Regions from separate parts of the Ochrobactrum sp. PL_is501 genome, predicted to be linked through region 2. Evidence: predicted binding sites of a transcription regulator. Region 2 holds the regulator's gene; each other region holds the start of a gene.

Region 1 (2,270 bases), on a different contig from region 2:
GTACGTAATTGAAGGCGGCGTGCATTGAAGCCGAGCTTGCGCGCGGTGATTTCGAAACGGCGACCGATCTGCCATGCATAGGGGCCAGTGCCGCGCATGCGCTTGCCCCATTCGGCATCGTAATCCTTGCCGTCCCGCATGGAACGCACCAGCGACATGACGTGCCGGTAGCGATCCGGATAATTGCGCAGCAGCCAGTCCTTGAACAAGGGCGCGACTTCCAGCGGCAGGCGCAGCAGGACATAGCCTGCCTCGCGCGCGCCTTGCGCATAGGCGGCATCCAGAATGCGCTCGATCTCGTGATCGTTGATGCCGGGAATGACCGGCCCCATCATGACGGAGGCTGGAATGCCCGCATCGGCGAGTTTGCGGATGGCCTGAAGGCGCAGTGTCGGCGTCGAGGCGCGCGGTTCCATCGTGCGCGACAGATGAGCATCGAGCGTCGTGACCGACAAGGCGACCTTGGCCAGCCCTTTCTCCGCCATGCGGCTCAAAATATCGATGTCGCGCACGACGAGCGCGGACTTCGTCACGATGCCGACCGGATGATTGGCCGCCTCCAGCACTTCAAGAATTTCGCGCATGATGCGCCATTTCTTCTCGACCGGCTGATAGGGATCGGTATTGGTGCCGATGGCGATTGTCTTCGGCTGATAGCTGGGCTTGGCCAGCTCGCGCTCCAGAAGACGTGGGGCATCCGGCTTCGCAAACAGGCGGGATTCGAAATCGAGACCGGCAGAAAGCCCCATGTAACTATGCGTCGGCCGGGCAAAGCAATAGATGCAGCCATGCTCGCAGCCGCGATAGGGATTGATCGAGCGATCGAAACTGATGTCGGGTGAATCATTGCGGGTGATGATCGTCCGCGGCTTTTCGATCTGCACATCGGTCTTGAACGGCGGCAATTCCTCAAGCGTGGTCCAGCCGTCATCGAAGTCGTGGCGTGTGGTCGGCTCGAAACGCCCGGTCGGATTAATGCCCGCGCCGCGCCCACGCCGCCGGGCGTGATCGATGCGCAAGCCGGCCTCGCCGATCACCGCATTGGCGTGATCCGCGCGCCCGCTACCGAAGGCAGCCCTGTCGGCCTGCTTGATGATATCTGCCTGCTGGATCACTTCCATCTTCGTCTCCCTGAATGGAAACATCTGGCCTTGTACAATCACGGCGACAGCGAACCCTCAGGTCCGGCAACTCTTCCGTTGCGCGTGCTGTGCCGCCATGCGACTCTGTTCTGATGAATCTATTCCTATAATAAGAATTAGAACAAAGCAAGAACATAAAAGTGTCAGCTTTCCGGTCACACGTTCTTGATATATGAAGCGCTCATGTTATCCGTCGTCATCGAGACCCTGAATTCTGAACGAGCGTTGGCTCACACGCTTTCGGCACTGGTGCCGGCTGTTGTGGAAGGTTTGCTGCGTCGCGTGACGGTAATCGACAGGGGATCGTCGGATGAAACCGCTCTGGTCGCGCTGGGTGCGGGCTGTGCGTTCCATTCCGAAATGGATATTGAGGCGGCGCTCGATGAAATCCGCACGCCATGGGTGCTGCTGCTGAGGCCCGGCGCTATCCCGCAGGAAGGCTGGGAGGAGGCGCTGCGTCGCCATATGGAAAATGGCGGCGGGGCCGCGCGCTTTTCATTGCCGGAAGATAGCGGTTTGGGGACGGTCCGCAAAATCTTCGGCCACAAGGCGACGCTCGATGCCGGACTTCTGGTGCGCCTGGATGTGGTAAAGCCGCTCCTGCTCGATGGCGTGGCGTTCGATCAGCTTCCGCAGCGTTTGAAGCCCATCCGGCTCAAGCATTCCATCCTGCCGCCCGACGAAGACTGAACAAGCAAAAGGGGAAGCTCGAAGCTCCGCTTTTCAACCGACATGCGGGTTTTCAGGACGGGACGCTTTGGGTCGCGATTACGAACCAATCGGGTCTTTCGGCTGAGAGATGTCCAGCGGCCCGTTCGGTGGCAGCAATGTCCTCGTAGATCGCATAGCAGGTGGCGCCTGAACCCGACATTTGTGCGTAAAGCGATCCGCTCTCGCGAAGCAGGTCGAGCTTGGCGCCGATCCGCGGTGCAAGTTTCAATGCCGGGGACAGGAGATCATTGCGGGTTGTTTGCAGATAAGCGCAAAGAGAGCCGATATCCGGGTGCGAGCCAAGTGCCAGCGCCGGATGATCGCGCTTTTCAAGCGCGCGAAAAACATCTGGCGTTGCAACGGCAGTCCCGTCATTGACGAGCAGCATGGGCAAGGCGGGGAAGCCGCTGACCGGGG
Region 2 (2,270 bases):
CATGCCTTCTCTCACGCTTGTTGTTTGGACCATCGCGCTCGTTCTGGGTGTCGTTTTGTCGACGCGACTGAAGGCGCTGGCGCTCCCTTTCATTGTTCTTGGGTTCGTGGCTTTCGTCAGTGAGCCTTTTCCCGACATCGTGGTATCGGAAGATGCCAAACTGGTGGGGGTCCGACTGGCTGATGGGAGGCTGGCAATCAATCGAAGTCGCCCCTCGCAATTTACAGCCGACAATTGGAAAACTGCCTATCTGGTCGATGAGTTTATCGCGCCGGCGACAGGCAAGAATAACGAAGGAACCGATGGAAATCGGTTCGAGTGCGAAGATGGTTTATGCACGATCAGCTTGCGCGATGGACGCATACTTGCCTATACGGCAGACACTGCAATGCGAGAGATAGCCTGCAATATTGGCGATGTGGTTATTCTCGCTATTCCCGGTAAAGAAGCTTCGTGCCGTCGTTCAACTATCCTGATTATCAGTAAACGTGATTTGGCGTTAAAGGGAGCTGTGGAGATAAGACTCGGAAAAGCATCAGAACAAAACGGAGTTTCCCAGGCTTTACTCGTAGTTTCTCCCGAAACAACAAGAGCCGAGGTGGGGCAACCGATATCTACTCTGCAACAGGACAACCGGATAAGGTTTGCAGTCGACACGCCGAGCCGTCCTTGGCATCTACATCGCATCCATTCACGCCCGGCTCGCGGTTTGGCTGAACGCGAATACAAACCAAAATCCCAGCCTGCCAGAAATTCAAGGAGCTGTTCAGCAGACGTCGACGATGACGAAAATCGCTGCGAATGACCCTTAAGCGCTGTCAGCTAAAAACGACCGATCAATCTGCTCGAACTTTTTGCTTTATGCATTTTGCGCCAACACTTTAATAGCGGCGGATCAAGCCAACGAGCTTGCCTTGAACCCTTACACGGTCGGGGCCGAAGATTCGGGTCTCATAGGCGGGATTGGCTGCTTCCAGCGCGATGGATGCTCCTTTGCGACGAAAGCGTTTCAAAGTCGCTTCTTCGTCATCGACAAGCGCTACAACGATTTCACCGGGATTTGCGGAATCGCCACGTTTGATAATGACTGTATCTCCGTCAAAAATTCCAGCATCGATCATTGAATCCCCTTTGACCTCGAGAGCGTAATGCTCGCCTGCACCAATCATTTCCGGCGGAAGGCTGAGGGAATGGGTTTGATTCTGGATCGCGGAAATCGGTACACCGGCAGCAATTCGTCCCATGACCGGCACGGAAACTGGTGCAGATGTATCGTCATTGGTAGCCGCAGGGGCGGGGCGCGATGATGGAGGGGCTGGTGGTGCTTTGCCCAGGCTACCTTCGATAACGCTGGGAGCAAACTTCCTTTGCGCATTGAGCCCCGGAGCGATGGAATCTGGCAGACGCAAGACCTCGAGCGCACGTGCCCGGTTCGGCAGGCGGCGGATAAAACCACGCTCCTCCAAAGCGGTAATCAGACGATGGATACCCGATTTCGATGCCAGATCGAGCGCTTCCTTCATTTCATCGAAAGATGGGGGAATCCCCGTCTCTTTCAGACGTTCGTGAATGAACAGCAGAAGCTCGTGCTGTTTGCGGGTTAACATGCGCGATACCCTCCCGGCCAAGAATCGAGAAAAACAAAACCAGAACGAACACTATATGTTCCAGTCTTGTTCTGCAATGGTTTTAAAATCCTTAACATTTGCGTCGAGAATGGATGGAAGGCCGGTATCCGATCCGGTCGCGGCGTTCCTTAAGTGGCGTCCAAAAAATAATGTATATTTTATAATTAGTTATATGTTTTTTCTCGTGTAATTTGAAAATGGGAGCGCACGACCGCTCTATAACATAAGAACACGACAATCATCACCGATCGCGGCGGTAGGTGCGTTCTCGTCCCTGATGATTAGGGCATCCGAGCCGACGAGGGCCGAAAGCATGGACGAATCCTGAACTGGAAACGGCTTTGCGATCAGCGTTCCATTCGGAGATGATTCGATTATTGCCCGAATATAATCGCGGCGATGATCGTTAGCGGGCAGGGTAACGCCCAGCTTGGCCGGACGGATGTCGGCGTCAAGACTGGTTCCAGCGAGTTTGGCAACAAGGGGACGAAGAAATACGAGGCCACAGACCAGGCTTGAGACGGGATTACCCGGCAACCCTATGACGTGCACAATTTTATCTTTCACACTGATGCGGCCATACATCAGGGGTTTGCCCGGCCTCATGGCTATTTTCCAGAAGTCGAGACCGACTCCCAGTTT
Region 3 (2,270 bases), on a different contig from region 2:
CGGCGTGAAGCCGCTTGGCCGCATCGTTTCCTGGGCAACTGCTGGCGTTGATCCGTCGATCATGGGAACGGGCCCTATCCCGGCAACGAAGAAGGCGCTGGAAAAGGCAGGCTGGAGCGTTGGCGATCTCGATCTGGTCGAAGCCAATGAAGCCTTCGCAGCGCAGTCCTGTGCCGTAGTGCGCGATCTCGGCCTCAATCCGGATATCGTCAACGTCAATGGCGGAGCAATCGCTATAGGCCATCCGATCGGCGCTTCCGGAGCGCGCGTGCTGACGACGCTGCTTTACGAAATGAAGCGCCGTGATGCGAAGCGCGGTTTGGCAACACTTTGCATCGGCGGCGGCATGGGCGTCGCCTTGTGCGTCGAACGCGACTGACTTTTTCTTCATTGAAAGGGGGCGGGCGGAGAAATAGCTCCGCCCGCCTTTTTGTTTCCGCAATGAGGGGATTGAAATCGGGTGCGCTGGATGGGATGGCGTTGCCGGAAAAGTTAACGCGAAACCGTTGAAACAGGCGTCGAAGTCCATTCAACATCGATTTTCTATGGTGTGCCTTGATTGCTGCCCACAAGATGTGGTGAGAACAAATGGAGAAACTTTGCGGATCAGCGATTCGTCGCCGATTCGTTCCGGCTTTGGCCTGAAGGTTAACGGAAATCCTGTTTCCGCCCCTTTTGGCATTAAGGAAGTATCAGTAATCATTAAGATTTTCTGAAACATCGCTTAGCCTTTCGCAACGTCTGTTGACAGGTTTTGCCAAAGGTTAACAACCATGGTGTTTCGCGTCAGGAGAACACGGACAAGCAGAACATTTGATTCATCATGTTGTGGGCGTTTGTGTTAGGCTTACTATATGTTGCCGTGAACAAATGGCGAAGCTGTCGGAGTCAGCGATTCGTCGCCGATTCGTTCCAGAGTCGTTCCAATTGTTAACCGACACGTTATTGGCCGGCTTCACATCGGTCGTCGACATATCGGCAATTGGCCCATATTTAAACTTAACAGGAGCGCTTTCGGTGCAGGTCGTATAGTGCTATCGCAGAACCAGCATCCAGCCCGTAAAGGGCGCTTGTACCGGGAATCCGATTATTGGCATGAACCAACTCCCTGCCCATGATTTGCCGCTGACCCTGAGTGGCCGCGATGTGACAGCCGTGCTTGGGCCGACCAATACCGGCAAAACGCATCTGGCCATCGAACGCATGCTGTCGCATGGAAGCGGCATGATCGGCCTGCCGCTGCGCCTTTTGGCGCGCGAGGTCTATAACCGCGTCGTGGAACGGGTCGGTGCGGCCAATGTTGCGCTGGTAACGGGCGAGGAAAAGATCGTGCCGCCCGGCGCGCGTTATTCCGTCTGCACGGTCGAGGCCATGCCGCGCCGCACCGATGTGGCTTTCGTGGCCATCGATGAGGTGCAACTGGCTGGCGATCTTGAGCGCGGCCATATTTTCACCGACCGCATCCTGCATTTGCGCGGGCGGCAGGAAACGCTGCTGCTTGGTGCGGGAACCATGCGTGGCATTCTGGAAAAGCTGCTGCGCGGCATCAATGTGGTGACGCGGCCGCGCCTCTCACATCTGGCCTATGCCGGTTCCAAGAAGATTACCCGCCTGCCGAACCGTTCGGCAATCGTCGCTTTTTCCGCCGATGAGGTTTACGCCATTGCCGAGCTGATCCGTCGCCAGCGGGGCGGTGCAGCGGTGGTGATGGGCGCGCTATCTCCGCGTACTCGCAATGCGCAGGTGGAGCTTTACCAGTCGGGCGATGTCGATTTTCTGGTAGCGACCGACGCCATCGGCATGGGACTCAATCTGGATGTCGACCATGTCGCTTTTGCGCAGAACCGCAAATTCGACGGCTATCAGTTCCGCGATCTGACGCCAGCCGAAGTGGGGCAGATTGCGGGGCGCGCCGGACGTCATCTGCGTGACGGCACATTCGGCGTGACGGGACAGGTGCATCCGTTCGATGAAGAACTGGTCGAGCGGGTGGAAGCGCATAATTTCGATCCGGTGAAAGTTCTGCAATGGCGCACGGCGCGTTTCGACTTTTCGTCGCTCGATTCCCTGCGGTATTCTCTGGAAACGCCCGCACCGGTTGAAGGCCTGGCAAAGGCTTTGCCGGCTGTCGATCAACAAGCGCTTGAAAATTTGTCGAAAGACGAAGAGATTGTGCGGCTCGCAAAGACGCCGGCACGGATCGAGCTTTTGTGGGACGCCTGCGCGCTGCCCGACTATCGCAAGATCGCGCCGGCGCAGCATGCCGATAT

What was found. Region 2 encodes LexA, which represses DNA repair genes until DNA is damaged. Its sites were predicted from a motif close to TGTTCNNNNTGTGTTCNG; they were not measured.
Region 1: the regulator LexA is predicted to act here: its motif matches at 1,260-1,277, upstream of AC0TOF_RS14135 (PA0069 family radical SAM protein).
Region 3: the regulator LexA is predicted to act here: its motif matches at 909-926, upstream of AC0TOF_RS04550 (helicase-related protein).

What each region holds. Positions count from the first base shown of each region.
Region 1 is NZ_JBVPGR010000036.1:154,888-157,157, reverse strand. Features, by position in the region: gene AC0TOF_RS14135 (PA0069 family radical SAM protein) at 1-1,121, opposite strand, end outside; gene AC0TOF_RS14130 (glycosyltransferase family protein) at 1,326-1,832, shown strand; gene AC0TOF_RS14125 (4-(cytidine 5'-diphospho)-2-C-methyl-D-erythritol kinase) at 1,885-2,270, opposite strand, start outside.
Region 2 is NZ_JBVPGR010000037.1:78,008-80,277, forward strand. Features, by position in the region: gene AC0TOF_RS16315 (ComEC/Rec2 family competence protein) at 1-805, shown strand, start outside; gene lexA (transcriptional repressor LexA) at 882-1,607, opposite strand; gene AC0TOF_RS16325 (molybdopterin molybdotransferase MoeA) at 1,845-2,270, opposite strand, start outside.
Region 3 is NZ_JBVPGR010000029.1:122,818-125,087, reverse strand. Features, by position in the region: gene AC0TOF_RS04555 (acetyl-CoA C-acetyltransferase) at 1-379, shown strand, start outside; gene AC0TOF_RS04550 (helicase-related protein) at 1,096-2,270, shown strand, end outside.